Regions from separate parts of the Paenibacillus sp. sptzw28 genome, predicted to be linked through region 4. Evidence: riboswitches for the same ligand, from Rfam matches in the RefSeq annotation. Region 4 holds a riboswitch; each other region holds the start of a gene.

Region 1 (7,509 bases), 2.0 Mb from region 4:
CTTGAACCGAATGAACGACTGGATGATCTATTGACGCATCAACTGCACATCATCCAAAGCCGCGAGGTTTTCAGCTTCTCGATGGATGCAGTCCTACTGGCAAGATTCGCCGGCATACCGCCGCGGGGAAAAGTATTGGATTTGTGTACGGGCAATGGCGTAGTACCGCTGCTGCTGTCCACTCGCACGAAAGCTACAATTACCGGTGTTGAAATTCAGCCGAAGCTTGCCGATATGGCGCGGCGCAGTGTTGAGTGGAATAGACTGGGTGACCAGATTGTTATACATGAAGGAGATCTTCGTACTTTCTACGAGCATTCGGGATACGGAGTATACGATGCAATTACCGTTAATCCTCCGTATATGCCGGCAGGCAGAGGAGACCATAGTGAGAATGAATATGTCGCTATGGCCAGGCATGAACTTAACGGTTCGCTGGATGATATCGTTGCCGCATGCGCCAAGCTTGTGCGGACGGGCGGGAGAGTCTCAATGGTTCATCGTCCGTCAAGGTTTATTGAAATTATTGAAACACTGAGAAGATGGAAGCTGGAGCCTAAAAGGATCCGATTTGTTCATCCCCATCGTGAAGCCGAAGCCAATATGGTTCTTATTGAAGCGGTAAGGGACGGAAAGCCCGACATAAAACTCCTGCCGCCGCTCATCGTCTATAACGAAGACAAGCACTATAATGAAGAAATAATAAGGATATATTACGGGAACAAGGATTCCGGAACGAGGGATACGCCGACATGAAGGTGCAGAGCAGTTTTTCCAAATCTAATGATAACGGGACAAGCCCGAAAACGGGTACATTATTTTTAGTCGGAACACCAATTGGAAATTTGGAGGATATGACGTTCAGGGCTATCCGTACATTAAAGGAAGTATGGCTTATTGCTGCCGAGGATACCCGACAAACCCGCAAGCTGCTTACGCATTTTGAAATATCGACACGTCTAGTCAGCTATCATGAGCATAACAAGGAAGCCAGTGGGAATGAGCTCATTCGTTTGTTGGAAGAGGGTCATTCGATCGCCCTTGTGAGCGATGCCGGGCTGCCGGCAATATCAGACCCGGGCGCCGACCTGGTCGCAGCTGCGGTGGAACGGGAAATTGCCGTCGTTCCAATCCCCGGTGCTAATGCAGCACTGTCCGCGCTAATTATATCGGGACTGCCAACCGATAGATTTCTGTTCACGGGTTTCCCCCCGCGCGAGCGCAAATCGCTTCGTGATTGGCTTGAGCGCATGCGAAGACAGGAAGGCACGATCATTTGCTATGAATCGCCGCACCGGGTGGCCAAGACGCTTGCCGCCATGCTCGAGCAATGGGGCGACAGGCCGGCAGCTATGGTTCGGGAGCTAACCAAACGACATGAGGAAGCAGTCAGGGGAAGGGTTTCGGAGTGCATGGCATGGCTTGCCGAACATCCTCCGCTCGGCGAATACTGTTTGGTTATTGCCGGGGCGGATCCGGCAGATGCGAAGAACCTGCAGGGGGATGAGCCTCCTTGGTGGTTGCAGCTTGACCTTGAAGAGCATGTGCGGCACTATGAGGCTGAGACTGGGGATCGTAAGGATGCAATGAAACGGGCAGCTGTGGACAGAGGGCTGTCAAAGCGGGAAGTATATAACGAGATCATGAAGAAATAGAGGAATAAAAAAAGGGCCTTCCTGACATTAGTCGTTCAGGAAGGCAGTAGGAGTATAAAAAAGGTTAGAATTAACAAGTCCAATAATCGTATTATAACCTATAATTGCGAATTTGTCTCTTATTTTGTTAAAGGAGTCGGCATTTCGGTTAAACAGGCGTTGCAGACGATTTTTCCTTTAAAATAAGTTACATTCTCTGCATTGCCGCAGAAAATACAAGCAGGCTCGTATTTCTTCAGCATAATGCGCTCACCGTCGACATAAATTTCAAGCGCATCCTTCTCGCCGATTCCAAGCGTCCGACGCAATTCGATTGGAATAACAACACGTCCAAGTTCGTCTACTTTCCGTACAATGCCAGTAGATTTCATCATAGTTTATCCAAATCCCCTCTCAAAATACTTATTTCGTCATCATTCGACAAAGTTCTATCATTTCCTGTATCTATAGTACCAACGTTTCCCATAATAGTCAACCATGAAATGACCGCGTAAATTGTCGTAATTGGCTGCTATAGCTATAGATACGGTTTCCGAAGCGGTATACACTAGCTAGAAATGGACTATTTCTGGAAATTAATTAACGACATATTTCGACAAACTATCGACATTTCGTGTCGAAATTATGAACGGGAGGAATGAGTAATGATTCAGGCCCAACACTCGTTAGCGGAAGAAAAAGTTTTCAAGGATCCGGTTCATAAATACATCTATGTACAAGATCAAACGATCTGGAATTTGATCAATACAAAAGAGTTTCAACGGCTTCGGCGAATCAGGCAGCTTGGTACCTCCTATTTGACCTTTCATGGAGCAGAGCACAGCCGATTCTCGCATTCACTGGGTGTTTATGAAATCACCCGGAAAATAATTTCTCAGTTCGAGCGCGGAGGATATCCCGATTGGCCGAGGGAGGAAAAACTCGTGACGCTGTGCGCGGCGCTGCTCCACGATGTTGGCCATGGGCCCTTCTCACACTCTCTCGAACAGGTATTTGATACCAATCACGAAGATTGGACATGCCGTATTCTTCTGGAAGATACCGAGGTGAATCGCGTGCTTTATGAATTCGATTCATCATTACCTGAGCGAGTAGCGGCCGTTATTCGAAAAACCTATAACCAGCCGATCGTGATCAGTCTCGTATCGAGTCAAATGGATGCGGACAGGATGGATTACCTCCTGCGCGATGCCTATTACACCGGTGTCAATTACGGCACCTTCGATCTGGAACGTATTCTTCGGGTGCTTCGGCCGCATCAAGGGCAAATCGTCGTCAAGGAAAGCGGAATGCATGCCGTCGAAGATTACTTGATGTCTCGTTACCAGATGTACTGGCAGGTTTATTTTCACCCTGTAACCAGGAGCTCTGAAATTATACTCCGACAAATATTTCGCAGAGCACGTGAGCTTTATGGGGGTGGGTACGCCTTTGCATGGATGATTGAACCGCTAAGGCGTTTGTTGGACGACACACTGGATGTCGAAAATTACCTTTCACTTGACGAAGCTCTTGCACAAACCACCTTCATGCAGTGGACGAAAGAGGGCGATCCGCTGTTATCGGATTTGTGTTCCCGCTTTCTGAACAGAAAGTTATATAAATATGCTGCGGTGGACAAACCGGATGAAGAGCTCTGGCAGAATATTCGCGGGCAATTTGCTGCTATCGGGTTAAACCCGGACTACCACTTTGAAATCGATTTTCCTTATGATATGCCTTATGATGTATATCGACCGGGCCTATCATCGAACGATAAAGAAGAGAAACCGCCAATCCTTCTTCTAGGCCAAGATGAACGGTTGTCCGAAATTTCCGAACGATCGGACATAATAAGATCAATAACCGGCCTACACCAAGGGAAATACCACCTGTATTACCCTGAGGAACGACTGCTTGAATCAGCCGGTAAATTGCAGCCGCGGATACTTGAATATTTTGGTTTACTATAGAAGGGAGACAGTTGGAAAAGCATGTTAATCGACACGCATACGCATTTGGATTCGCATAAATTCGACTCAGACCGCGTAGAGGTTATTGAGAGGGCGCGGGCGGCAGGTGTTTATAAACTCATAAATATCGGTTTTAACCGGGAGACGATTCAGACTACGATGGCCCTCGCTGAGCAGTATGATTTCATATATGCCGTAGTAGGCTGGCATCCCGTGGACAGTATTGTTATGCTCCCCGAGGATCTCGAGTGGATAGGGTCGCTTTGCGCGCATAATAAAGTCGTTGGAATTGGCGAGATCGGACTGGATTATCATTGGGACACCTCGCCAAAGGATGTTCAGCAGCGTGTCTTCCGCCAGCAGATACAGCTTGCTCAGCAGAAACGTAAGCCTATCGTCATTCATAACCGCGACGCCCATGAGGATATCGTCAGAATCTTAAGGGAAGAAAACGCGAAAGATGTTGGGGGAGTTATGCACTGTTTCTCGGGAAGCTGGGAAACGGCCAAGCAGTGCCTGGATATGAACTTCTACATTTCGTTCGGTGGACCGGTGACATTCAAAAACGCGCGTATTCCTAAAGAGGTGCTGTCGCGGGTGCCGCTTGACAGGCTGCTCATTGAGACCGATGCTCCGTATTTGGCTCCTCACCCGCACCGTGGAAAGAGGAACGAATCAGCTTTCGTCCGTCTTGTAGCAGAAACTGCAGCGGAAATAACAGGAAAAACATTGGAAGAAATTACTAGAATTACGACCGAAAATGCTTTAAAATGTTTTAGTATTGAGTGAAACATGCTTAGAAATCAAGTATTTGAGACATATACGGTGAAAAAACTAATTTTGATTGGAGTAAATGCTTGATTTTCACTTGATTTTCCTTAAAATTCGTTAAAATCGCTCTTAATCACTTCTTTACAATTTGGCGCAAAAGACGGTATCATTCATCTCAGAGCTTAAAAATTTATATTCCTTTTTCTAAAATAACGCTTAATCTCCGAAATCGGAGAGCGGGGGAACCAAATGTTGAAACAGTTCGTATCATCGAACGGTTTGGACGTTGACTTCTCTAGGGGTGAATTTTGCGGAGGCTGAAAATTGCCGAAAGCAAATAGGGCGACTCTCTCGCCCGAATCCGACAGCTAACCTCGTAAGCGTAATAAGAGAGATCAACCTCGTGCATCTAATCCATGTCCCATTGTCATCTCGGGAAGCCACGAAACAGATCCTCTGTCGTCGGCTTCCTTTTATTTTTGAATATTGCGTAAACTGACGACATAGGGTTTATCATGGAGGTGAGCATAAGGAGGAAAAGGAGTGGCGTGCGTGCACGTCAACTAAACGAATAGTACCGTCAAATGTAATCATGCTTAAACAAGGGCGACGGGGCTATGAAGGAGGACCGAAGAAGTGGGCGCACTCCAGCTTAAGGACACCCATGGTAAACGATCATCCAGCATGTCTATCCCATTGCGATGGAAGCATGAGAACGTGCGTTTAATTGTACTAAGCGCTCTGATCTCAATCGCTATGACTTTCATGTTTCTGGTGTTGTTGTACGGAACGGCTGACAAGCACGTCTCCGTAGTAGTGAACGGACGAGAAACCATTGTCTCTACGAAACAATGGGTCCTTCAACGCCTACTGGATGAACAAGCCATCACGATAGGACAATATGACAAAGTGTCATTACCGCTTAATTCGGCAATTAAGGATGGCGACCGAATCGTCATCAGTAAAGCGGTACCGCTCCACGTGAAGGCTGACGGCAAGGTAAGAACGTTGTACACGACTGAAAGAACCGTTAAGGCGGCGATCGACGGGGCTGATATATCGATACGCGGTCAAGATAAAGTACAGCCTTCCCCGGATGCGGCTGTCGAGCCGAATATGACTGTTACGGTTACCCGGATCGACAAGAAATACTCGGAAAGTTCGTATAAAGTTCCTTTCTCCATTGTGAAGAAGGAAGACCCTAAGCTAGCCCAAGGCAAACAAAAGGTGGTCCAGACCGGCAAAGAAGGAACCGTGGTCAAACGGTTTGAGAATGTTTTTGCCGATGGCGTGCTTGTATCGCAGTCGATGGTTACCAAACTCACACAAGCTTCATCCGTCGATCAAGTCGTTGCAGTCGGAACGAAGAAGCCTGAGCCAAAGGTGACAACGCTCACGGCAAAGACGCCAAGTATCTCAACCCTTACAAAGCGCGGCATTACGTTAAAAACTAAGAAAACGCTGAAGAACGTTACATTGACCGCATATACAGCCGGTGTAGCTTCGACCGGGAAAAGCAAATCGCATCCTCAATATGGAATTACCGCCTCCGGTGCTTACGTCAAGGAAGGTCGGACGATCGCCGTGGATCCGGATGTGATTCCGATCGGATGGTGGGTATATATAGAAGGCATCGGCTTCCGCCGTGCTGAAGACACGGGCAGTGCAATTCAAGGAAATAAGATTGACGTTTATTTCGAAAGTGAATCGTATGCCGAGAAGTTCGGACGGAAGCGGGGCTACACCGTTTACGTGCTTGGGCCGAAGAAGCCGGAATCGGTCTGACCTAAAGAAGCTTCTATAAAGGTTTTAACTCATTCATATCGTATTTTAAACGTAAATATGCCATGATAAGAAGAGGCGCTGCCTCTTCTTTTTGTATGTTTGTCTGAAGGGAATGGATCGATCGGTATGATCAATGAAATTATCGTTGTTGAGGGCAAGGACGATACGGTGGCAATCAAGCGGGCGGTCGATGCCGAGACTATAGAGACTGGCGGCTCGGCGGTCGGCGAGGATGTTCTTAGACGGGTGGAGCTTGCTCAGCAGCGGCGCGGGGTCATTATTTTTACCGATCCTGACCATGCTGGGGAGAGGATCCGCAAAATCGTGGCGCAGCGGGTACCCGGCTGCAAGCATGCTTTTCTGCCGCAGGAGGACGCCCTCTATAAGGGCGATATCGGTGTGGAGAACGCATCGCCGGAGGCGATCAAGCGTGCGTTGGCCAATGTGCGAACGGAATCAATCGATGGGGACAGCGGCAGTGGGACAAGTCTGCCGGAGATAACGTGGGACGACCTTATGAGGGCCGGGCTGCTGGCGCACCCGCAGGCTTCGGATCGGCGTCTTCGAATGGGAAATGTACTCGGTATCGGATATGCCAACGGTAAACAGTTTTTCAAGCGATGCTCTATGTTTCGTATTACACGGAAAGAATTTGATGACGCGCTTGAGCGGATGGAGCGGGAACTCGAAGGAGGAAGACAAGCATGAGCGGACCGAACGTGTACACGGATGTGGCAACCCCGAAGCGTACGCGCGACATAATTGCCAAATACGGTTTTTCATTCAAAAAAAGTCTCGGTCAGAACTTTCTGATCGATCAAAATATATTGCGCAAAATCGTTTCCGCCGCAGAATTGGATGAATCGAAGGGCGCCCTTGAGATCGGACCAGGCATAGGCGCGCTTACACAGCAGCTTGCACAAGCGGCGGGACGCGTAACGGCCGTTGAGATTGATGATCGGCTTATTCCGATTTTACGCGATGTACTGGCGGATAGGCCTAATGTTCACATCGAGCATGGGGACGTGCTGAAGCTTAACTTAAATCAATTGATCGAACGACAATTCGCCGGTCTCAGCGGAGTCAGCGTGGTGGCGAACCTGCCGTATTATGTGACCACCCCTATTCTGATGAAGCTTCTCGAGGAGAAGCTCGCGCTTGAGCATATCGTTGTCATGATTCAGAAGGAAGTGGCTCAGAGGATGGCTGCGAAGCCGGGAGGGAAGGATTACGGCAGCCTTAGCGTTGCAGTGCAGTATTATTGTGAGCCTGAGCTTGTATGTATTGTCCCGCACACCGTATTTATCCCTCAGCCGAATGTCGATTCCGCCGTTATTAAGCTTACG
Region 2 (7,509 bases), 2.6 Mb from region 4:
AAGGTAATGACACCCGAAATCCGCTGAAGTGTGAACGCCCAGTTGCGGCCGTATTGGAATCGCCCTGTATTCGAGTTGGATTGGTACGCGATATAAAGGCCGTATACGCCATGAAACAGCAGCGGCAGCCAAATGCCGAACAGCTCCAGGAAAAAGACGAGCGGAAGACTGTTCAAAAATTGGACGCTATCCTTGAACCCCTGAGGACCACCCTCGTATGCTGAGTAGTTTGTGAGACCATGCTCAACGATGAACAAGCTGAGCGGAATCACTCCGAGCAGGGAGTGGATCTTACGCGATAAATAGGAATTTCCTTTCATAACTTGTGCGTTCTCCTTTCAAAACTGTGGGATTGCTTCGTCAAATTTCGCCAAAATCATTCTCCATTGTAACGCTGGCCCTATCACGCGTCAACATAAGCATGACACACTTTGGCCACACTTCACATGATACTCCTTTTCCGCTTATAATGGAATTGCTTATTATTCATTAATAGTTATAACAAATTTGCATATGTAATCGGAGGTTAAACAAAAAATGCTCGAAGAGTTGAACGTATTCGCCATTGTTGTAGAGCAGTCAAGCATGAATAAGGCCTCCGTCGCTTTAAATTTGTCACAGCCGGCTTTATCGCGAAAAATAGCGAAACTTGAGCAGGATCTGGGAGTGGAGCTGTTCCGCCGCATCGGAAAACGTCTGGAATTGACGCGAATCGGCCAGCTTACCTACGATTACGCCGTCGAGGTGAGACAGCAGCATTTGCGATATTTGAAGATGGTAGCCGAATACAAGACGGCCGGCCGGTCCACGCTTACGATCGGAGCGAGTCTGACCACTCTGCAGACGACGCTTCCGGATCTGATTCAAGCGCTGACGGAACGCAGTCCGGATTTGGATATTAAAGCGATAACCGGCAAAACTCATGAGATCGTAACGCTCGTACGGGAACGTAAGGCCGATCTCGGCATCGTCGCTTCTCTTATCGACGACCCTTCGCTGCACTGCGTGCCGTTGTTTGGCGATCATCTCGTCCTCGTATTGCCCCGGAACCATTTTGTTATGGATAAAGGAGCCCCTGTCATCGGCGATTTGAACGGTCTGCCGATGATCTTGTTCTCCAAAGGAACCTGGTACCGGATACTGACTGACGAGCTGTTTGAAAAATACCGCCTTCTTCCCGATGTACGAATGGAAATCGATTCGTTCGAAGCGATTTTACGGCTGCTCCATACGTGCCGGGCCGGTACGTTACTGCCAAAATCGTACCTGCGCCCGCAGCTGCTCGACGACAATGATCTCATCGTGGTTCCCATTCGCGAGCTTGACGAGACGAAGCGGACGACATCGCTTATTCATGCCGAAGCGGAGAGTCTGAGCCCGGCCGTCCGTCTTTGGATCGACGAAATCGCCGCCCTGTACAAGCGGGTATAAATTTGGTGTGAACTGCTTTTACTGAAGCCCTTTCAAACGAGCACAGGACAGCCGCCTTAATGTGCGCCTGTCCTTATTGTTTGCCATTATCCGCTTCTAAATCCATCCCGAGTTTGCGGGCCATCCAGGCCGTGGTGCTTGCTTGCAGGAGAATCGTCAGCATTATCGCCATAAACGTTACCGAAGCAATGATGTCGGCATGCTTCACTCCCATTCCGGCCAGCATCCCCGACAATGCCGCCGGAATGACGCCGGTTTCGCGGACCCAGATCATAAATGTCATCTCCTTGAGCGACCACCGGGATTTAAGGTCCGGCAGCGCGGAAGCAAATACCGTCGCGGGCCGGGCAATCGCCATCAGTACGATAACCGCGATCAAGCTCTGCCACCAATAGTCGGCCAGAAGCACGAAGTTGACCTGACTCCCGAGGAGTATGAAGATAAGCATACGCATAATGACGGTTATATTATCGGAGAAATGCGTCATTTCATCATTTTTGCCAACCATATGAAGGCCGAAATTTTGCGAATTCCCCCAAATCAAGCCGGCTACGAACGTGGCCATAAATCCGCTGACATGCAGCATATCGCCGACCAGGTAAGCACCCAAGGCAGTGCCGATCATGGCGATGGTCGTATAGTCGCGAAGCACACCGATCCGGGTGTGCGCAACCAGATAAACGACGGCAAATCCAACGATAAGGCCGACCCCGATTCCCCCAAATGCCGTTATCAAAAAGTCCAGCGTAACCGCGCCCGCATCAATCGACGATTTGCCTGTCGCTGCTGCAAGGAGCGCGAACGTTATTATTGAGCCCGTGGCATCATTAAAAGCCGATTCGCTCTCGACGGTCTCCCGCACACGCTCGCGTATGGTGACCTGCCTGAATACCGGAATAATGGACGCCGGATCCGTCGAAGCGATGACCGCCGCCGCAAGGAGCGCATACAACAAACCTATCCCGAACAACCAGTGGACTGCAGCGCCTACAATACCGACCGTAATCAGAACCCCCGGGACGCTCAGCAGCCCAACCGTCCATCCGACCTGCTTCAGTCCGCGGAGCCGGATGTTGCGCCCTCCGTCAAACAGAATGATCGAAGATCCCGCCACCAGTATCAACTGGTTCGTCAGCGAACTGCTGGCCACATTAATCCAGTGAAGTCCCTGGCCGATAACCATACCGGCAATAATAAACAGCGCCACATCCGGCAGCTTCAGCCGCGAGGCGATCATCCCCGCGACCATTCCGGCCGCGACGATTACCAGCAGCAATAAAAACAAATGCTGTATCAGCTCTGTGGTAGGTGTTTCCATCCGCTAGTCACGCCCGTTTCCCAGAAAAAGCCGGTCTCCGCGAACTTAGCGGGTGACCGACTCCTCGAATTGTTCGATTTGATTATTCGTCCCGATGACGACCATAACGTCCTTCTCAGCCAGCACGTCGGTTGCCGAAGGAGCGATTATGATTCCTTTGGGCTTATTGATCGCCACGATGCTGCAGCCGAACCGGGCACGCGGATTCAAATCCTGCAGCGAGACGCCGTTCAGGCATTTCGGCACCGCCAGCTCCGCGATCGTATACTCCTTCGACAGCTCGATATAATCGAGAAGGTTCGGCGAAACGAGCTGATGCGCCACCCGGATACCCATATCCCGTTCCGGGTAGACGACACGATCGACTCCGATTTTCTCCAGCACGCGCCCGTGAAGCTCGCTCATCGCTTTGGCCACGACCTTCTTCACGCCGAGATCCTTCAAAATAATCGCAGTCAATATGCTCGCTTGAATATCGTCGCCAATAGCAACGACACCGCAATCGAAATTGCGGACTCCGAGCGAACGAAGCACTTCCTCGTCTGTTGATTCCGCAACGACGGCGTGAGTCAGCACCTGGCTCATATCTTGAACGGCTTCCTCGTCTTTATCGATGCCGAGCACCTCGTAATCAAGCTGAATTAACTCTCTTGCCAAGCTCGAACCGAATCGTCCAAGCCCGATAATGACGAATTGACTCCTCTTCATCCTGCTTCACTTTCCCCTATCCGATAATTATTTTGCCTTCCGGGTGCCTGTACAATTCTTTCTCCGCGCGCGGTCCAAGCGCATACGCAAGCGTCAGCGGTCCAAGCCGTCCGCAGAACATCGTAAGACTGATAATGATTTTGCCGATTGCCGACAGCTCCGGCGTAATGCCGAGCGTTAGTCCGACGGTGCCGAAAGCTGAGGTGGTTTCGAACAAAATTTTGATAAATGCTTTATCTTCGGTCGTTGACAGGACCATGGTAACGAGAACGACAAGCGCAAGTGAAAGCAGCGTAATCGTCAGCGCTTTGAAAATGCGTTCCCGCGCCAGCCGGAAATTGAACAGGACGATATCCTCTTTTCCTCTTATCATGGCTATAACCGCCCCGATAAGCGTTGTAAACGTCGTTGTTTTAATTCCGCCTCCTGTCGATCCGGGGGATGCGCCGATGAACATGAGGATAATAGTGAAAAATTGGGTTGCTTGTCTCAGCGATGGAATGTCAAGCGTATTGGCGCCGGCCGTGCGCGGCGTGACGGATTGGAAGAAAGCAGCGAGCACCTTACCGCCAAGATTCAACTGACCAAGCGTATCCTTGTTGGAAAATTCAAATATGAAAATCACGATGGTGCCGACCGCAATGAGAGCCGCAGTCATGGAAAGCACCACTTTGGAATGCAGCGATAACCGTTTATTTTTACGGAATTCCATTAAATCCGACATGACGATGAACCCGAGTCCGCCCAGGATGATTAGCAGCATAGCTGTAATATTGATGACGGGATCGCTGACGTATCCCGTGAGACTGACAAACGGAACACCGAATCGACCGAACAAATCGAAGCCGGCGTTGTTGAATAATGACACGGCGTGAAAAACGCCGAAATAAATCGCCTGGCCGAGCGGCATATCAAAAGACCACCTGATCGAGAATAGCGTCGCGCCGATCAATTCGATGGCGAGAGAATAGAAAATAACCTTTCGAATCAGCCGGACTATACCTTCCATGCTTGTCTGATTCATAGCTTCCTGAAGAATGAGTCTTTCCCGCAGCGAGATCCGCTTGCGGATCACAATCGCAAATAATGTCGCCATGGTCATGAACCCGAGTCCGCCGATTTGAATAAGTGTCATAATAATCAGTTGGCCGGCGATCGAAAAGTAGCTTCCCGTATCTACAACGACCAGCCCTGTGACACAGGTTGCCGATGTCGCCGTAAACAACGCATCGACAAATCGAAGCCTCGTTCCTGTTTGCGACGCGAACGGCATCGAGAGCAGCAAAGCGCCGGTCAGGATGATAAGCGCAAAGCCGGTGACGAGAATGCGGGGCGGCGACCATTTGGAAATGTTAAACAGCGATTTCATGTAAACCTAATCCACCCCTCCATGCAGTCTCAGCGCACAAAAAAAAGCACTGGATCCCCAATGCTATTGCGATGAGTCCTGTTCCACTAAGCCTACGAGGTTAGCTGACGGATTCGGGCCCGGACAGGCGGCCCTATTCTTAGGGCAGCGGCACCAAAGCGCGCGTTGCCCGTTGAAATTCACCCCGTGCTGCCGGGTTTACGAAACTGCAAAATGCCAGTCGCTCCGACAACGATATGGTTCCCCCGTTTTCTTTTAGAAATTCGGCTTTTTATTCAATTGATTCACATTATAAAACTAAAGCAGGGAAACACCAAACGACGGTTTTGCAGAAAACAAACCGAATTCCGGCAAAAATAACGCCAGTTCCGTTGAAATCGGCCGGTTACTGGCTTTCTTGTCCCATTACCTCGTCCGTAAAACGAAAATGAACGGAATCGCATGGATAATTTCGGGAGAACTATGATATGGTAGATGTATGCGGTTTATTTGCTCAATACCATTTGCAGAGGTGCACCGATGAACCAATATCAGATACAGCCCAATTGGAAAATTTTTTCGTGGCTAGCACTTGCAGGAATTATTTTATATTTACTTGTTCAGGTTCTCCCGTCCACCTCCGAGGCATTCTTCGGAACCGGCAGCGAGAAAGTAATCGCGAAAAGCGAAGCCGAGCGCGCGGCAGCGGATTTTGCAGAGCGCCAGTTCAAGCAAAAGCCGGTCGAAGCGCATGCGGTCCATCAATCTGACAGCCTGCTTTACGGTTATTTGTCCAAAGAAAAGCTTCTTAACGAATATGATAAAGAGTGGGACGCCGCTTTCCCCACCGACACCTTTCAGGTGAATACGAAAATGCCCGACGGAAGTCTGATTTTCATTTATGTTCATATGCAGAAGGGTACGGTCGTCGGCTGGAATCGGTATAATGCGTCAGATTCGTCTGTTCCGGGTCCAACGGAGCAGGATGATGCAGCGTTAAAATTCGCGGTGTCGCAGGGATTTCAAGCCCGCTCTCTGAAAATCTCGAACACAAACCCGAGTACCGGTGAGGTCCGCCTCGATGTAGCGGATCATATGATCGCAGACGCGCGGCTTGTTCTGGAGGTGCGGAGCGAGAAGCTTCCGGGCGGAGGCCTAATAATTGCCAAATATGAACCGAAATTTATCGTCCCTTCAGGCTACTCCACTTATGTGGAGCAGCAAACAAAGCTGGCATCATTTCTCTCGCTGCTCGGAAGCTTGCTCTTGTCGTTCGTTCTCTTCGTGCTCGCCATCATTTATGCATCGTTGTACAGGAAGCACTCGTCATTCAAACGCGGAATCGTGCTGAGTTTGGTTTTTCTGTTCGTATACCTCGCCAACAACATTAGCATGACGGACGGAATTCTGGCTGCAGCGGGTGAGAATCCGAACGCTGTTTCTTATGCTGTAGTAACTGTAGCCATTACCAGCATCGTAACGGTAGTAATGGCAGCTGCGGCATACTTCTCCCTTGTCGGCGGAGACGCATTGTGGAATTCGATGGGCCGCCGTTTATGGCCGCGATTTGGCGAAGCCGGCTACGGGGAATATGTATGGCGCAGCATGTGGCTCGGTTACTTATTCGCCTTAATATTGCTTGGCCTGCAAACGGTAATTTTCATCGTTCTGCTCAATGTAACAGGCGCCTGGTCGACGACGGATGTCACCCAGTCCCCCTATAATCTGGCCGCACCCTGGATATTTCCGATGATGGCCTGGTGTGCCGCGATTTCGGAAGAAGCCGTATACCGGTTGTTCGGAATCGGACTGCTTAAGAAGTGGTTTAAAAATACGTTCGTCGCAGCGCTCATTCCGACGATCATATGGGCACTCGGCCACGTCACTTACCCGATCTTCCCGTCTACGACCCGCTTATTCGAACTGACGATTATCGGTCTTGCCTTCAGTTTCATGTTCGTCCGTTACGGTTTTATAACAGTCCTGTTCGCCCATGCGGTCTTCGACAGCATCATGATGGCGATCTCGCTTATGTTCATGGGCACCGCCGTCAATATACTGACAGGAATTATATATATCATTCTTCCCATTCCGATCGCATGGTCGATTCGGTGGTTTGATAAGAGAACCCCCAAACGGGCACTAACTCTGCGAAGCTGAGTGGTACTGTGAAGCATTGCGGAGCAAAGCGCTTCGCACAATATCAACTCGGCCAAACATCTAAAATACAAAAGGGAGAAACCGCTTCTCACGGTTCCTCCCTCAACGCTTCGATAATTTGCGAGGCGAGCTTCTCGCCGATCGACAGGGGCCGGAAATCTTCAATTCCGGCCTCTTTGATTTTCTTAATGGAGCCAAAATGCTTCAGAAGCAGCTTTCGGCGTTTCTCCCCTATGCCCGGAATGGCATCCAGCCGCGAGGCAACCATGGATTTGCCGCGCTGTTCGCGGTGGAAAGAAATAGCAAATCGGTGAACTTCATCCTGGATCCGCTGCAGCAGATAAAATTCCTGGCTGTCCCGTGTTAACGGTACGATTTCAGGGGGATCCCCAATCATTAACTGCGCTGTCTTATGCTTGGCATCCTTCACCAGGCCGCATACCGGTACGAATAAGCCGAGCTCATTCTCCAATACGTCGAGCGCTGCGGATATTTGACCTTTACCCCCGTCGACCACAATCAGATCCGGCAGCTGCAGCCCTTC
Region 3 (7,509 bases), 2.7 Mb from region 4:
AACAAATGACAAGCACCTTCAAGCGCCGGTTGTCGAGGCTCCATGAGGGTGCTTGCTTTTTTAGGGCCCTTAATAATTCCCGAGAAAAAATTGAATGATCTTATCATGCAGCCCCGGAAGTCCTTCATGGCCGAAATCCGGAAATATTTCGAGCCTTTTGGGCGCCGTGATTTTATTATATGCGGCAAATTGCGTGGATGGAGGACAGACGGTATCCATCAGTCCGACCCCCAGCAGCACGTCGCCTCGGACACGATCGGCCAAATGCTGGATATCGATGTAGCCGAGCTTTGTGAAGATCGCATTCTCCCTTACATGCTGCGGGTCAAAATGACGGAAATAAGTGCGCAGCTCTGCGTAAGCATCCTTGGCCAAATCCATTTCCCATACGCGGCGGTAATCGCTTAAGAACGGATAGACAGGCGCCAGCTTGCGTATCCGAGGCTCAAGTGCGGCGCATGCTATTGTTAATGCCCCCCCCTGGGACCACCCGGTTGCAAATACCTGGCCGGGATCGACCTCGGGCATACTCATAACGATGGAAGCGAGCTGTGCTGTATCAAGAAATATATGTCGGAATAATAGATTGTCCGGTTCGCCGTCAAGTCCGCGTATGATATGGCCGTGATGGGTACTGCCAAGTACGCCTCCGATGTCCTGCGACGGCCCCCCTTGACCTCTGCAATCCATGGCGAACACCGAAAACCCCAGAGAAACGAATGCAAGCCGGTCGCTCCAATCGCCTGCATTGCCCGAGTAACCATGAAACTGAACGACTGCAGGATGCGGCTTATCCGCATGGCGTGGACGGGCATACTTTACATGGATACGGGCTCCCCGCACGCCGGTGAAGTACAGGTCGAAGCATTCCGCTGCCGGCGTCTGAAAAGCGCTGGGCACTAACTCTACTTGCGGATCGGTTTCACGCATCTCTTCAAGTGCTCTCGCCCAGTATTGGTCAAAATCGGCGGGACACGGATTAATTCCTGTATACGCTTGCAGTTGAGTAAGCGGCATATCTATTGTCGGCATGAGGCAGCTCCTTTGTTCTTATATTCAATTACATGTTAATGGTTTACCTGTTAGAGTGTAAAGAAATTTCATTATTTCTCCCCGCCCAATTCGATGTAATCCCCGCGCCATGCATGAAGGAAATCAGGAAGGGAATAATAATTCAACCAACAATACCATGTTACTCATGAAGAAGCGGCTAACGCTCTGCACGAACCAACAGAACAGGTGCTCTTCCCGCTTGGGTCTGTGCCTTCCGTGGAGGTGGAGTTAGCGGGAGGGAGTCCGGTATGCAATCGAACCGCCGCATGCAAAAGGCCGGTATATTGCTGCTTGCGGCATTAACGGCGCTTTGCCCTTCGATAGAATCGGATGCTTGGTATAGTCCTGGCCCTTCCCCCACACGTAATACCACCAAACAGGCGGCAAGCATGGCACAGCCATCATCACAGCAGGATCTTGCGCGTGAGAAGGAGGCCAGGGAATCCTCGGCATCCTTCCAGTTATCTCGAAAGCGGAAGCATCATAAAAAACGCCGCCGCGTCCAGGCGATGTCATGGGTATCGCTTCAAAAACGATACCCCGGAACTTTCATCATAGGCGGCCCGCGGAGTGCCCGAAAAGTAGCGCTGACCTTCGATGATGTGCCCGATCCGCGCTATACGCCGCAGGTGCTGGACATACTGGCCCGATATAAAGTGAGAGCCACCTTCTTTGTCGTCGGCTCACGCGCTGCCGCTTATCCGTCGATAGTTCGGCGGATGCGCCGGGAAGGCCACATTATCGGTAATCACTCCCTCAATCACGCGGTTTTTTCACGCATCCCGCTGGGCTCCTTTAAACGTCAAATTGTTCGGACGGATGCGATTCTGCGTCCCCTTGTCGGCTACAGTCCGAAACTAGTCCGGCCTCCCTATGGTGAAATCATGCCCAGCCAGATTGAATGGTTAAAGCAAAACGGGTACATCGTAGTAAATTGGGACGTTGACTCAGTCGACTGGCGCGGTACCGATAGCAGCCATATCCTTGTAAACATCAAGAAGACATTGCAGCCGGGATCCATTATTCTGCAGCATGCCGGCGGGGGAGTCGGCCAGGATTTATCAGGCACGGTAAAAGCCTTACCCAAGCTTATCAAGCTGCTTCGAAGCAAAGGGTACCAGATCGTCACGCTGCCCGATCTTCTAAGCAAGCCGGCTTCGCGCAACAGCAAAGGTTAAAAGCACAAACGGCGTCCCCGAGGGGACGCCGTTTGTGCTGCCGGCTTTCACTTACATGCCTATGTCCATTTATTTGTTTAAAACAAACACTTTGACATATTGGTATCCGAACTGACGCGCCTTTTTCTGCGATTGCGGCAAGAATATATCAATCCTGTCGCCTTTAATCGCGCTCCCCATATCGGTTGCGACCGCTATCATGCCTCCAACCGGTAACCCGTCATGGTTATACCCGGTAATATAAACTTTGCTGCCCATCGGTATCCGCTTGGGGTCAACCGCGATCGTGCCAAGCTTTAATGGGTTCCCGAAATAATCGACCGGTCCCCAGCCATTCTCTGAGGCCGCTGCGGTATAAGCGCTCGCTTTGGCTTGAATGACGTCCGAATAGCTGTACGAACGCCCCTTCACCTGCACGATATCGTTGCCCTCGGCTTTACCGCCCGCTGATTTCTTGATCTTAACTGCCGACTGGCCGGAATCATTCTTTGCCTTAATAGGAGCGCCCGGTATAACGATGGAGAGGCCTTTGTAAATATTGAGCGGATCCACCTTCGGGTTGGCTTTCATCAATCGTTCAAGCTGGACGCCGAAGCGTTTGGATAATTTCCAGAACGTGTCGTTGTCGGACGCTTTATACGCCGCGGCGGCATGTGCCGGACTGGCGTTAATGAGAATAGCAATGCTAAGCGCGGCTGCTGCTGCGCCCTTTTTCCAATTTTTAAACAACGTTTCTTCCTCCTTTTTATTTACGGACCCCCGCTCTGCCGGTGTGACCATTTTTGGCAGGAGCAGGCTCCGTCATCGCCAAACGAACTACCGCTTCGATATGAAAAAATTGCGGTTGATGACGCCCGTTTATGCATGCGGCCTACGAGGTTAGTTGTCGGATTCGGATTGAGGAGATCAACCCTACGCCTTGCGGATTGGCCGCGCAGCGATTCACCCCGAGCGTGAGATCATCCCATTGAATGATCTTCCGCAGGAAATACTCGCTTGTACTTCCTGAAAGTCCCCCGTACGATTAGTTTCGGCTCGCGTAAGAGAATATCACATCATGCCCTGTATTGAAACCGGTAAATACGACCAGCCCACTTATTTACAACGTACAAATGCCGTTTTCGGGGCGAATATAATGTCACTAAAATATGAGCGTACTATGTTTTTCGTTATTCGGGAGGTGGTTCAAACCATGAATGTGGTTATTATGGCAGGCGGCAAGGGTACCAGATTCTGGCCGCGAAGCGTCGACTCAATGCCAAAGCAATTTTTGCCCTTTCACTCCGAACGGACTTTGATTCAGGAGACGGTTAGCCGCTTTCGCAAAATTGTCTCGAGCTCCCGGTTGTATATAATAGCACCCGCCCGCTATCTGCCGCTCCTGGAAGAACAGCTTCCGGAATTCACGCAGGACCAGCTTATATTGGAGCCGGAGCAAAAGGATACGGCAGCCTGCATTGCTCTTGCCGCGTTTCGGTTCCAGCAAAGGGGAGACGACGAGCCGGCGATATTCGTGCCTTCGGATCAGTATATAGCGGAGGAGGAGCCGTTCCTTGCAGCCGTGAGACGTGCCGCGGAAATGGCGAAGAGGCCCGGTGCGATCGTAACGCTCGGGATCGAGCCTACCCGCCCGGAAACCGGATTCGGTTATATGAAGACAAAGGAGCCCGCAGCCGGTGAAGACCTGCCCGATAGCGTTCTCCCTGTTCTTCGCTTCATGGAGAAGCCGACAGCAGAGCGTGCCGAGAAGCTCATTCGCGAACCCGGCACTTACTGGAACAGCGGTATTTTTGTTTGCAAACCCTCAACTCTTGCCCGCCGAATGGAGCAATTCCAGCCGGCGATATGGAACAGCCTTATTGAGCACCCGCTCGATGTATCGGCGGCCTATGCCCTTATGCCGCGGCTTTCCATTGATTTTGCCGTCATGGAACGGGCCGAATCGATGTACTGTATACCGGTACAATGCGGCTGGGACGATATTGGTTCGTGGGCGGTGCTCGGCCGCCACTGGACGCCGGATGCCAATGGGAATGTGAGTAAAGGCAGCGTAACGCTCACGGAAGCAAGCGGTAATACGGTCTTTATTGCCGATAAGCATGCACTGATAATAGGTGTGCATGACCTTATTATCGTATCGACGCCTTCCGGTCTGCTTGTGTGCCCGAAAACAGAAGAATTCCGGCTGAGAATGTGGTTAAAGTAAGCTGTCTCTCACGAGGAAACACAGATCGGAAGCTCGACCGTTGCAGTTGTTCCACGTCCCGGTTCACTTGCAAAACGAATCGTACCATGGTGGGCCTCGATAATACGAAAGCAAATCATTAGACCAAGTCCCGTGCCGGTGCTTTTTGTAGAGTAAAAAGGACCGCCTAACAGATCAAGCTGCTCTTTTGGTATACCGACGCCTTGATCTTCAATCCGAATCAATACGGAATCCTCGGTGTTGCGCATTAAAAAAACCGTCAGATTACCGCCGTCCGGCATCGCTTCGATAGCATTTTTCATCAGGTTTATAAATACTTGTTTCAATTGGTGTTCGTCGCAATAAACCGAAGGAACATCAGAATCGAAGTTTGTTGTCATTCTCACGTTATTCATGATGGCCTGCGGCTCCAGGAGAGTCGTAACGCTGTCGAAAATTTTGGCCAAATCATGTACCGCGTACTGTTTCGCCTGCGGCTTCGCAAGCGCCATAAATTCCTGGACAATCGTATTGATCCTGTCGAGCTCCGTCAGCATAATATCGAAATACTCGTGATTGTGATTCACTTTGGATTTCAGAAATTGCGTAAAGCCTTTAAGCGAAGTAAGCGGATTACGGATTTCATGAGCTATACCCGCCGCCATTTGACCGACGACGGACAGCTTTTCCGAGCGGATCAACGCTTCCTCTTCCTTCTTTCTTTGAGTCAAATCGTGGTAGACGCTTTGGATCACAAAGGGTCTTCCCTGAAAATCATGGATCCGTATACTCGAAACCTCAACATCGATCACGCGGCCATCCAATCCAAGAAGCTTGCTTTCGGTAAAATCGAGCGGTTCATCCGATACGTATACTCTGCTGAAGCGTTCCTTGGTGATTTCCCGATAATCGGGGTGAATAAGACTCATATAAGGCCGGGAGAAAAGCTGCTCCTTGTTCGAGACGCCAAAAAGCTTTAAACCCGCAAGATTAACATATAAAATTTTCTCGCCGTCGTGGACGACGATAGGCTCAGGCAAATATCTTATCAAGCGCTGATAGCGTAGATCATTCTCGCGAAGCATCTGATCGGCCAATATTGAAGCTGTTACATCGAGGAAGGTTCCCATTAGTATTGACTTTTCTTTATGTGTAACAGGGAAAGCCTTCGCCTCGCAGAACACAATCGAATTATCTTTTTTGACAACTCTTAACCATTTGTTGATTGTTATTTTTTCGTTATTCAACCTCTTTTTAATTGTTTCCTCAAAAAACGAAAAATCGCGGTAATAAATGATATCCTTCGGATCCATATGAAGCAGTTCTTCCTCGGTGTATCCCAAGGTGTCTGCAATATACTTGTTGACAAATATGAATCGGCCTTCCTCTATAAGAAAAAATCCAATTCGCGACTCCTCTGCAATACAGTGAAAATATTCGGCAAATATCGATTTGTAGTCTTGGTTCATCGTCAGTACTCATCCCCCGGTTGGAAAATGCATTAACTATAAATTCGATATGTTTTGCCAATAACCTTTGTGTAAAAGACAAGTTTCAACATCTTTCACCTACAAACCTTCATCCACAAACCGTTGGGAACCGTTTACCGGATGCTTTGCTGTATACCGGCAACAAATATCCGTATACCGTCATAATAGATCGGCAGCGTCCGTTCCAGTAAAGCGGCGGTCGGCTCTTCACTGCCGATATAAGTGTTCACATACCCCTGCATGTAGTAAAAAAGCATTCTTCCATGATTAAGAGCTTTAGCCGGATCGACTCGGGCTGCACCGTCGCCGACGGCGTCACTCAGCGCATCATTAAGATGACCGAACAATCTGTTGCGGATTTGGTTCACTTCAAGAACAGGCTCCTTCTCATCGATCCTGACGGCTCCGGGTGTAATCAGGACGTGATAAAAGCTCCCTTTCGTAAGGCAAAATACAGCAAACTCACGGCAGACGGCAAGCAGCCTATCAATTTGCGAAGCTGAAGGATCCGCCATCCTCCCGAGCATCGCGGCTTCCATTTCCTTTAACGGCGGTATCGCGATTTGCTGCAGCAGATCTTCCTTGTTCTTGAAATACAAATAGATGGCTGTGTGCGAACAGCCCGCCGCTTTAGCTATCTCGCGCATCGTTACGGCAGCGAATCCCTTGTCTGCGAAAAGTGCAGCGGCAGCACTGCGAATGCCCGCCTTCATCTCTTCCGTCAACTGCTTTCGCCTTGTTGTCATTCATTACACAACCTTCCCAAGAGTATAACCGTTGGTTATATTTTAACATTGGTTATACTGATGTCAAACCTCCGCTTCCCTAGAGAACGCAAAAAAAGCAGCCATGTCGGCTGCTTTCGTACGGGGTATTAGGACGTAAATTCTTGCACCCATTCGCCGTTGTAGTAAGCAACGCCGATTTTATTGAAATTAGGGCTCAGGATGTTGGCACGGTGACCGGGGCTGTTCATCCAGGCCGTCATAACTTCTTGCGGTGTGCGCTGCCCTTTGGCAATGTTTTCGCCAGCATACGAATATTGAACTCCGTAGGCACGCATCATATCAAATGGCGAGCCGTAGGTGGGCGAATTATGATCGAAATAATTTTTATTGTACATATCTTTTGCTTTATCCAATGCTACTTTCGTAAGCAGCGCGTCGGATTTCAGCGCCGAGAGTCCTGCTTTGGCGCGCTCCTGGTTAACAAGCGTTACAACCTGTGCTGCAAAATTGCTTTGAGTTACCGTGCCTGCCCCGCCGCCTGCAGCGGTTCCGGTGCCGCTCTGAAGCGGAACACGAACGGTCATGCCGGGCCAGATAATGTTCGGATTATATAGGGAAGGATTTGCCGCGAGCAGTTTGCTGAGGCTAATGCCGTAGCGCTGCGCAATTTTATACATCGTGTCGTGATAGGCTACCTTGTAAGTAGCGTAGGTGGTATTCATGGAGGCTGCATCCGCCTTTTGCATGGCTGCTCCTCCGCCCAGTACGATCAATCCTGCTGCGAGTACACTAGCGATTCCTACTCGAATTGGCTGCATCTTCATGAAAAAAATTCCCCCTTAACGGTTGGTGGATTGCCGGTTTCCCTGACGCCA
Region 4 (7,509 bases):
AGGTTTTATTATTTACCCACTAAATGCTGCAGCTCGATATTCAATTTCAGTACGTTTACACGGGGTTCACCAAAGATGACCAAATCACGTCCAACCGTTTGCTTGCGGACGAGCTCTTCCAGCCGCAGTACCGGTATCCCCGTCAGTTTGCTGATCCGGGGAATTTGCACGCTCGCAGATTCCGGCGTGATGTCCGGATCAAGCCCCGAACCTGAGTTTGTTATGAGCGAGATTGGCAGCTTGCTTACCGGGACGTCCGGGTTCTCTTTCTTCCAAGCTTCGATCGAATCTTTCGTTCGCTTGAGCAGATCCGGATTGGATGGCCCATAGTTGTTCGAACCGGACGCCCCCGCGTTGTAACCGATGCTGGATACGCGGCCCTGAAAATATTTCGGATCCGTAAAGCTCTGTCCGATGAGCTCGGACCCGACGACCTCTCCTGCAGCGTTCTTGATCAAGCTGCCGTTCGCCTGGTAAGGCATGAACAGCTGAGCAAGACCTGTACACGCCAGCGGATACAGAATGCCGCAGAGTACGATAAACACGATGCTTGCTCTTACCGCAACAACTACATAGGAACCTCCGGTCGGTTCCGGCAGGCTTACCGATTTATTCATCGTAGATTTCCTTCCTTTCCGATTAAACCCAAAGGTGGACGATCATATCAATGAGCTTGATACCGATAAACGGTACGACCACGCCGCCGAGACCATAGACAAACAAGTTCCGGCTAAGCAGCTTCGAGGCGCTCATCGGTTTATATTTGACACCTTTCATCGCCAGTGGAATGAGAAGCGGTATAATAACGGCGTTGAAAATGAGCGCCGATAGGATGGCCGACATCGGCGAGCCCAGATGCATCACGTTCAATGCGTTCATCTGCGGGATCGCGAGTGTGAACATGGCGGGGATGATCGCAAAATACTTCGCGATATCGTTGGCGATGCTGAACGTTGTCAGCGCCCCGCGCGTCATGAGCAGCTGCTTGCCAATGGACACGACCTCGATGATTTTCGACGGGTCGGAATCCAGATCAACCATGTTGGCCGCTTCTTTCGCGGCGACGGTGCCGCTGTTCATCGCAAGCCCGACGTCGGCCTGAGCCAGCGCCGGCGCGTCATTCGTGCCGTCACCGGTCATCGCGACGAGTTTGCCTTCAGCCTGCTCGCGGCGGATGACAGCGATTTTGTCCTCCGGTTTGCTTTCTGCGATAAAATCGTCCACCCCGGCTTCGCGCGCGATTGTCGCAGCCGTAAGCGGATTATCACCGGTACACATGATCGTCTTGATGCCCATCTTGCGAAGCTGGTCGAACCGCTCTCGCATGCCCGGCTTTACGGTATCCTTCAAATAGATCAGGCCGAAGATGCGGTTATCCACGGCAACGGCAAGCGGTGTCCCGCCCTCGGATGCAACCGCGTTACCTTTGTCGTCGAGGTCGCCCGGGATGGAACCGCCCTGCGCCGACACCCATTTCTTCACCGCATCGACCGCGCCCTTGCGGACCTTGCGGCCTCCCTCCAAATCGACCCCGCTCATTCTGGTTTCCGCTTTGAATTCGATAAACTCCGCGCCAGATGCCAGCGACTCCTGAAAGCTCAAATTTTGTTTCTTCATCAGCTCCAGCACAGAGCGGCCTTCCGGAGTCTCGTCCTTCACTGAACTGATGGCAGACCATTCAGCTACGGTTTCGACGCTTTCGCCGCCGACCGGAATGAATTCGCCGGCCATCCGGTTTCCGAAGGTGATGGTGCCCGTCTTGTCCAGAATCATCGTGTTGATGTCGCCTGCGGCTTCGACCGCTTTACCGGACATCGCGAGTACGTTGAACTGCGTGACGCGGTCCATGCCGGCGATCCCGATCGCCGACAGCAGTCCGCCGATCGTGGTCGGGATAAGGCAGACGAGCAAAGCGATAAGGACAGGGACATCAAGTACAATATTCAGATACTTCGCAATCGGAGCGAGCGTGACGACAACAATCAGGAAAATGAGCGTCAAGCTCGTAAGCAGCGTGTTCAGCGCCAGCTCGTTCGGCGTTTTCTGCCGCTTGGCGCCTTCCACCAGCGAGATCATCCTGTCAATGAACGATTCCCCGGGGTCGCTTGAGATGCGCACCTTGATTTGATCGCTGACGACGCGGGTTCCGCCTGTCACGGAGCTAAAGTCGCCGCCGGCCTCCTTGATGACCGGGGCAGATTCGCCGGTAATGGCCGACTCGTCAACGGAAGCGAGACCTTCGATTACTTCTCCGTCTCCAGGTATCATTTCACCTTGCGAGACGATGACGATGTCTCCTTTGCGGAGCTCGGTGGATGACACGACTTTCACGCTTCCCAAGGCCAGCTTATTGGCCGTCATTTCTTTTTTCGATTTCTTCAGCGAATCTGCTTGCGCTTTACCTCGTCCTTCAGCGAGTGCCTCGGCAAAATTGGCGAACAACACCGTAAACAGAAGGATCACAAATACCGTCAAATTAAACCCGACATTGTGTCCCGTGCCGAAATAGGATGGAAAAACGGTCATCAACAGTACGACAAGCGTACCGACTTCAACTACAAACATGACCGGATTTTTCAACATCGTGATCGGATTTAATTTGATAAAACTGTCTTTTACCGCACCCTGTACGATAGAAGAGGATAGCATCGGTCTTCGATTCGTGCTCATTGTCGGTTCACCTCATCCGTTCCGTTAGCGAAGTGTCAATTGCTCTGCGATCGGCCCGAGGACCAGAGCAGGCAAGAACGTCAGCGCTCCAATAATCAATACTGTTCCGATCAAGATACCCATGAACAAGCCATTGTCCGTCCGGAACGTCCCAACCGTCTCCGGCACCCACTGCTTGCGGACTAGCGAACCGGCCACGGCCAGCATAGCGATCATGGAAACATACCGGCCAAGCAGCATGACTATCCCGGTTGAAATATTCCAAAACGGCGTGTTATCGGCAAGCCCCTCGAAGCCGGAGCCGTTGTTCGCCCCGGAAGATGCATACTGATAAAGCACCTGTGAAATGCCGTGAAATCCGGGATTTGTAATCGATCCTTTTCCGAGATCAGTCAAGAACGCGATAGCCGTCGGTACAAGGATAATGAACGGATGCGTCAGAATCGCGACGGCGATCAGCTTCATCTCTCGCGGCTCAATTTTACGGCCCAGGAACTCCGGCGTCCGGCCAACCATGAGCCCGGCAAGGAACACGCCCAAAATCGCATACATCAGCATGTTCACAAGGCCGACGCCTTTGCCGCCAAATACGCAGTTGAGCATCATTTGAGCAAGCGCTCCGAGTCCGCCGATCGGCGTGAGCGTGTCGTGCATGTTATCGACCGAACCGGTTGTTGCGGCGGTCGTAACGGCCGTGAATAGCGCCGATTGCGCAATGCCGAAACGGACCTCTTTCCCTTCCATACTGCCTTGTGAGGCGTCGATGCCAAGCTTGTTCAGCACCGGGTTGCCGCGTAGTTCTGCAGCATATATCATGACAAGGAATACGATAAACATGGACATCATTGCACCGAATATGACCCAGCCTTGCTTGCGGTTTTTGGAAAACAAACCATAGGTATAAGGCAAGGAGGCAGGCAGCGCCCACATCGATAAAATTTCGATTACATTCGTCAGCGGACTCGGGTTTTCGAAAGGATGCGCCGAGTTGACTCCGAAGAAACCGCCGCCGTTCGTGCCCAAATGCTTGATGGACTCTAACGATGCAACCGGGCCGATCGCGATGTGCTGCGCTGCGCCCTCAAGCGTTGTCACGCTAAGCGTCGGTTCCAGCGTCTGAGGCACATGAAGCGCCACCATTACAAGCGTGAGAATGAGGGCAGCCGGAATAAAAATCCGCGTGTGCGCCTTCACGAAGTCTTCGAAGAAGTTGCCGATTGTCTCCCCTTTGCTCGTCAAACCGCGAACAAAAGCGATCGCAACCGAGAAACCCGTCGCCGCCGATGTGAACATCATCATCATGATAACGATCATCTGTGAAAAGTAAGAGAGCCCCGTCTCGCCGCTGTAATCCTGCAGGTTTGTATTCGTCATGAAGCTGATGACTGTGTTAAACGTCAGCGTTTGCTCCATGTTATCGATACCGTTAGGATTCAACGGCAGCACTTGCTGCAAACGCAAAATCACATAGCTGACTGCAACAAGTACGATATTCATTAGCAGAAAACTGAGCGCATACTTTTTCCATGTCATGCCGGCTCGCTGCTTGAGGCCAATCAGCGTATACAGGATGCGTTCGAAAGGTCCGAATAGTTTATCCAAGCGATTCGGCTCGTTTGAAAAAACATGATATACGTACGTCCCAAGCGGTTTGACTAGTAAAACAATCACCGCCAAGACGATCACTATTTGCAAAATGCCCATCCGGCAACCTCCTTAGAACGGTCTGATCATCAAAATTTTTCAGGATTAATCAAGGCATAAACCAGATAAAGAAAAATAAATAACGTAAAAATCAAGACTGCAATCATAATTGCTCTCCACCTGCCTCATCAATGACTTGGCTGCACCAGGATAGAAAACCGTAGAATAATGTAAAAGCGCCGCCAAGCAGCAAAATCATATATAGGTCAAGCATATTAAGCCTCCTTTACGCATCTGACAACAGATCATCGGTTATAAGGAAAGAGATATCGTTACTGCTGGTATGGATGACATAATTGGCGCCAAGCCCTTTGTATACGAGCCTCGGATTGCAGCTGTCCGTTATGACATAAATCGGCTTTGTCGTCCAGCTGCGGCATATTTGTATATACCGGCAGCAAAGGTTAAGACTGCTTTCAAACAAATATACCTTTCCGATCCGAAACTCCGGAACAGCCCATGTAATTTCCTTGGTTGTATTTACCGCTATGATGCGCTCTACTCCAAGAGTCATTATGCGTTCATGTTCCGCCTTATTGCGGGTAATTACAGCAAATGGAATACGCTTGTCTTTCAGTTGCCTGATAAAGTCTTCGCCTCGAATATTCGGCGCCGAAACCAAAATCAAATCTTGCAATTCGCGTTTCTCCTCCTTGGTTTTCAGGAGTAGGCAACAAAAAAGAAGCCATTGGAAGAGGAACTCTTCTCGCGGCTTCTAGGCACAGTAAAAAACCGTGTCTATTCACGTTAAAAAGTTGCCTCTCTCTGGTACGCTTACGAGGTTAGCTGCCGGATTCGGGCGTGAGAGTCGCCCTACGCCTGGTTGCCATGCAACCGGGCGATTCACCCCATGGATTATAAGACAATCCGTTCGGGTCCCCCGTTCCCTCCTTTATTAGAGGGATTCAGCGAAAAAGACGTTTGCTGAATAAAAAAAACCGCATAGGGAATCTACCCTGCGGCCGATAAAGTCACAAGATCATCCTCCCAACAATGAAGAACCAGATTCTGAAATGAAACAGAATGTTGTCCTTCTACACTTACGAGGTTAGCTGCCGGATTCGGGCTGTGAGAGTAGCCCTACCCGAAGAAGCAACCTTGTCAGTTGGCTCCTCCAGGATTCACCCCAAATGACGGATTATCGACTCTCACATCGAAAGCCGTCATTACATGGTTCCCCCGCTTTCCTTAACGGAAACTCAGCGATTTGATGAAAATATTTCAATTCATGAATCGTATATTACGCCTCCTCTGTCGGTTTGTAAATATAACTAACATGCTGCAAACTGCCTTTACATCACACGTGCATCGATTGCAGCGCTTACATCTTTTAGGAACTCTATAACGCTCTCTCTATCTCATTATCTCTTCGGTTTATAACAATGGTTCATTGTGGTACTGCCGCTTTCACCCTGCCTTCTTTTTATATCTCCATCACGACCTTTCACCAACAGATGCTGCCCACAAAGTTGATCCTTAGCTTCGCATCGGCCCACGAATTGGTGCCGTTTCCGGCTCTTATCGAAGCTTTAATAATGGAAGTGACGTTTGAGGCGCTTCGCGAAGCGGGAGTACGGCTCCCGAAGCAAGTGGGGGCAGCGGTGAGTATTGTCGGCGCGATTGTTATCGGAGAAGCGGCGGTAATGGCTGGGCTTATTTCTGCCCCATTGGCGAAGGAGACGGTTGCGCGGGTACAAAGAGACCAATACGGACGTTCTTGGCTATGCGGATGCTTTTTATAACAAATATATCCTCAGATTTGGAAACAGACACGGGACAACTGGGGCACTCAGTTCCGGCAGGTCGAAACCGATTATGATATCCATGTGAACATTGCACGACCAGGCGAATACGTGCCGCCTTTAGCTGTAAAAAAGGATGGAGGGAAATAATGCTGGTAACGGCAAAGGTATTGTCTGTTGCTTTTATTCTCTTTTTGATCGGCTTATATGAGTGGCCCAAAATAAATCGCCGTTTAAAAAGGGAGCGTATCGTTTTCGTATTACTCTGCACGCTGACGCTTGTGGTGTCGGAAGAGCCGATAGGTTATCCGAAAATGCCCGGAGATATATCCATTGCCGAGTGTGACAGCAATATTTTACAAGCTGGAGCAATACATTACGGTGGAAACGTCGCCTTCCTTGTTTTACACTTGAAGGAGTAAAACTTCTAGCATAAAGGATGGATGACATGAAGCATCAGAAAATCGCTCTCACACCGCCGATGGGATGGAACAGTTGGGATTGTTATGGAGCAGCTGTACGTGAAGAGGAAATCAGAGGAAATGCGCAATATATGGCGAATCATTTGAAACAGCACGGCTGGGAGTACGTCGTGGTCGATATTCAGTGGTACGAGCCGGGTGCGGTTTCCTCCCAATACCGGCCTTTTGTTCCGCTGGAGATGGATGAATACTCGCGTCTTATACCTGCCGCAAACCGTTTTCCCTCCGCAGCCGGCGGACTTGGGTTCAAGCCGCTCGCAGATTATGTGCACAGCCTATCGCTTAAATTCGGCATTCATATTATGCGCGGAATTCCGCGGCAAGCCGTTCACGCTGACACTCCTGTAATGGGAACTTCAGCTACAGCCAGAGATATCGCCCACACGAACTCGATCTGTCCGTGGAATACGGATATGTACGGCGTGGATGCTTCCAAAGAAGGAGCCCAGGCCTACTACGATTCCCTGTTTCGGATGTATGCCGAATGGGGCGTAGACTTCGTCAAAGTGGACGATATCGCGGCTTCGCGCCTTTATCATATTCATAAAGAAGAAATCGGTCTGATTCGCAAGGCAATCGACAACTGCGGCCGCCCGATGGTGTTAAGTCTTTCTCCGGGTCCGGCGCCGCTTGAATACGCTTCCGTCTTCATCGCTGGCGCCAACATGTGGCGGATGACGGACGATTTCTGGGATCTGTGGCCGCTGCTGCACGGCATGTTCGAACGGTGCGAGAAGTGGGCGGAGCACGTCGGCCCCGGACAATGGCCGGATTGCGACATGCTGCCGCTTGGGCATCTCGGCATCCGTTCGGTGGATGGCGGCGGCGCCGACCGCTGGACCCGCTTTACGCAGGATGAGCAGCTCACGATGATGACGCTTTGGAGCATTTTCCGTTCCCCGCTCATGTTC

Evidence for each region. Region 4 has a riboswitch for cyclic di-AMP ahead of KZ483_RS09755 (DUF4218 domain-containing protein). Riboswitches for the same ligand answer to the same signal wherever they lie in the genome.
Region 1: another riboswitch for cyclic di-AMP. It lies ahead of KZ483_RS01120 (resuscitation-promoting factor); the one in region 4 lies ahead of KZ483_RS09755 (DUF4218 domain-containing protein).
Region 2: another riboswitch for cyclic di-AMP. It lies ahead of KZ483_RS22190 (TrkH family potassium uptake protein); the one in region 4 lies ahead of KZ483_RS09755 (DUF4218 domain-containing protein).
Region 3: another riboswitch for cyclic di-AMP. It lies ahead of KZ483_RS22525 (3D domain-containing protein); the one in region 4 lies ahead of KZ483_RS09755 (DUF4218 domain-containing protein).

The regions. Positions count from the first base shown of each region.
Region 1 covers NZ_CP080545.1:242,761-250,269, reverse strand. Annotated here, with positions in the region: gene KZ483_RS01145 (tRNA1(Val) (adenine(37)-N6)-methyltransferase) at 1-756, shown strand, start outside; gene rsmI (16S rRNA (cytidine(1402)-2'-O)-methyltransferase) at 753-1,655, shown strand; gene KZ483_RS01135 (AbrB/MazE/SpoVT family DNA-binding domain-containing protein) at 1,775-2,029, opposite strand; gene KZ483_RS01130 (HD domain-containing protein) at 2,300-3,607, shown strand; gene KZ483_RS01125 (TatD family hydrolase) at 3,629-4,396, shown strand; cyclic di-AMP (ydaO/yuaA leader) riboswitch at 4,582-4,777, shown strand; gene KZ483_RS01120 (resuscitation-promoting factor) at 5,015-6,163, shown strand; gene rnmV (ribonuclease M5) at 6,290-6,871, shown strand; gene rsmA (16S rRNA (adenine(1518)-N(6)/adenine(1519)-N(6))-dimethyltransferase RsmA) at 6,868-7,509, shown strand, end outside.
Region 2 covers NZ_CP080545.1:4,846,172-4,853,680, forward strand. Annotated here, with positions in the region: gene KZ483_RS22170 (succinate dehydrogenase cytochrome b558 subunit) at 1-320, opposite strand, end outside; gene KZ483_RS22175 (LysR family transcriptional regulator) at 538-1,431, shown strand; gene KZ483_RS22180 (cation:proton antiporter) at 1,505-2,749, opposite strand; gene KZ483_RS22185 (potassium channel family protein) at 2,795-3,457, opposite strand; gene KZ483_RS22190 (TrkH family potassium uptake protein) at 3,474-4,826, opposite strand; cyclic di-AMP (ydaO/yuaA leader) riboswitch at 4,901-5,105, opposite strand; gene KZ483_RS22195 (CPBP family intramembrane glutamic endopeptidase) at 5,346-6,965, shown strand; gene uvrC (excinuclease ABC subunit UvrC) at 7,054-7,509, opposite strand, start outside.
Region 3 covers NZ_CP080545.1:4,911,591-4,919,099, forward strand. Annotated here, with positions in the region: gene KZ483_RS22510 (zinc-binding alcohol dehydrogenase family protein) at 1-2, shown strand, start outside; gene KZ483_RS22515 (alpha/beta fold hydrolase) at 70-1,032, opposite strand; gene KZ483_RS22520 (polysaccharide deacetylase family protein) at 1,302-2,231, shown strand; gene KZ483_RS22525 (3D domain-containing protein) at 2,301-2,960, opposite strand; cyclic di-AMP (ydaO/yuaA leader) riboswitch at 3,085-3,277, opposite strand; gene KZ483_RS22530 (mannose-1-phosphate guanylyltransferase) at 3,424-4,437, shown strand; gene KZ483_RS22535 (PAS domain-containing sensor histidine kinase) at 4,446-5,885, opposite strand; gene KZ483_RS22540 (TetR/AcrR family transcriptional regulator) at 6,020-6,652, opposite strand; gene KZ483_RS22545 (CAP domain-containing protein) at 6,781-7,458, opposite strand.
Region 4 covers NZ_CP080545.1:2,219,008-2,226,516, reverse strand. Annotated here, with positions in the region: gene kdpC (potassium-transporting ATPase subunit KdpC) at 9-617, opposite strand; gene kdpB (potassium-transporting ATPase subunit KdpB) at 640-2,670, opposite strand; gene kdpA (potassium-transporting ATPase subunit KdpA) at 2,695-4,374, opposite strand; gene kdpF (K(+)-transporting ATPase subunit F) at 4,404-4,481, opposite strand; gene KZ483_RS09760 (DUF2681 domain-containing protein) at 4,478-4,588, opposite strand; gene KZ483_RS09755 (DUF4218 domain-containing protein) at 4,601-5,011, opposite strand; cyclic di-AMP (ydaO/yuaA leader) riboswitch at 5,131-5,295, opposite strand; cyclic di-AMP (ydaO/yuaA leader) riboswitch at 5,397-5,589, opposite strand; partial or broken gene KZ483_RS09750 (spore germination protein) at 5,727-6,044, shown strand; gene KZ483_RS09745 (hypothetical protein) at 6,266-6,538, shown strand; gene KZ483_RS09740 (glycoside hydrolase family 27 protein) at 6,565-7,509, shown strand, end outside.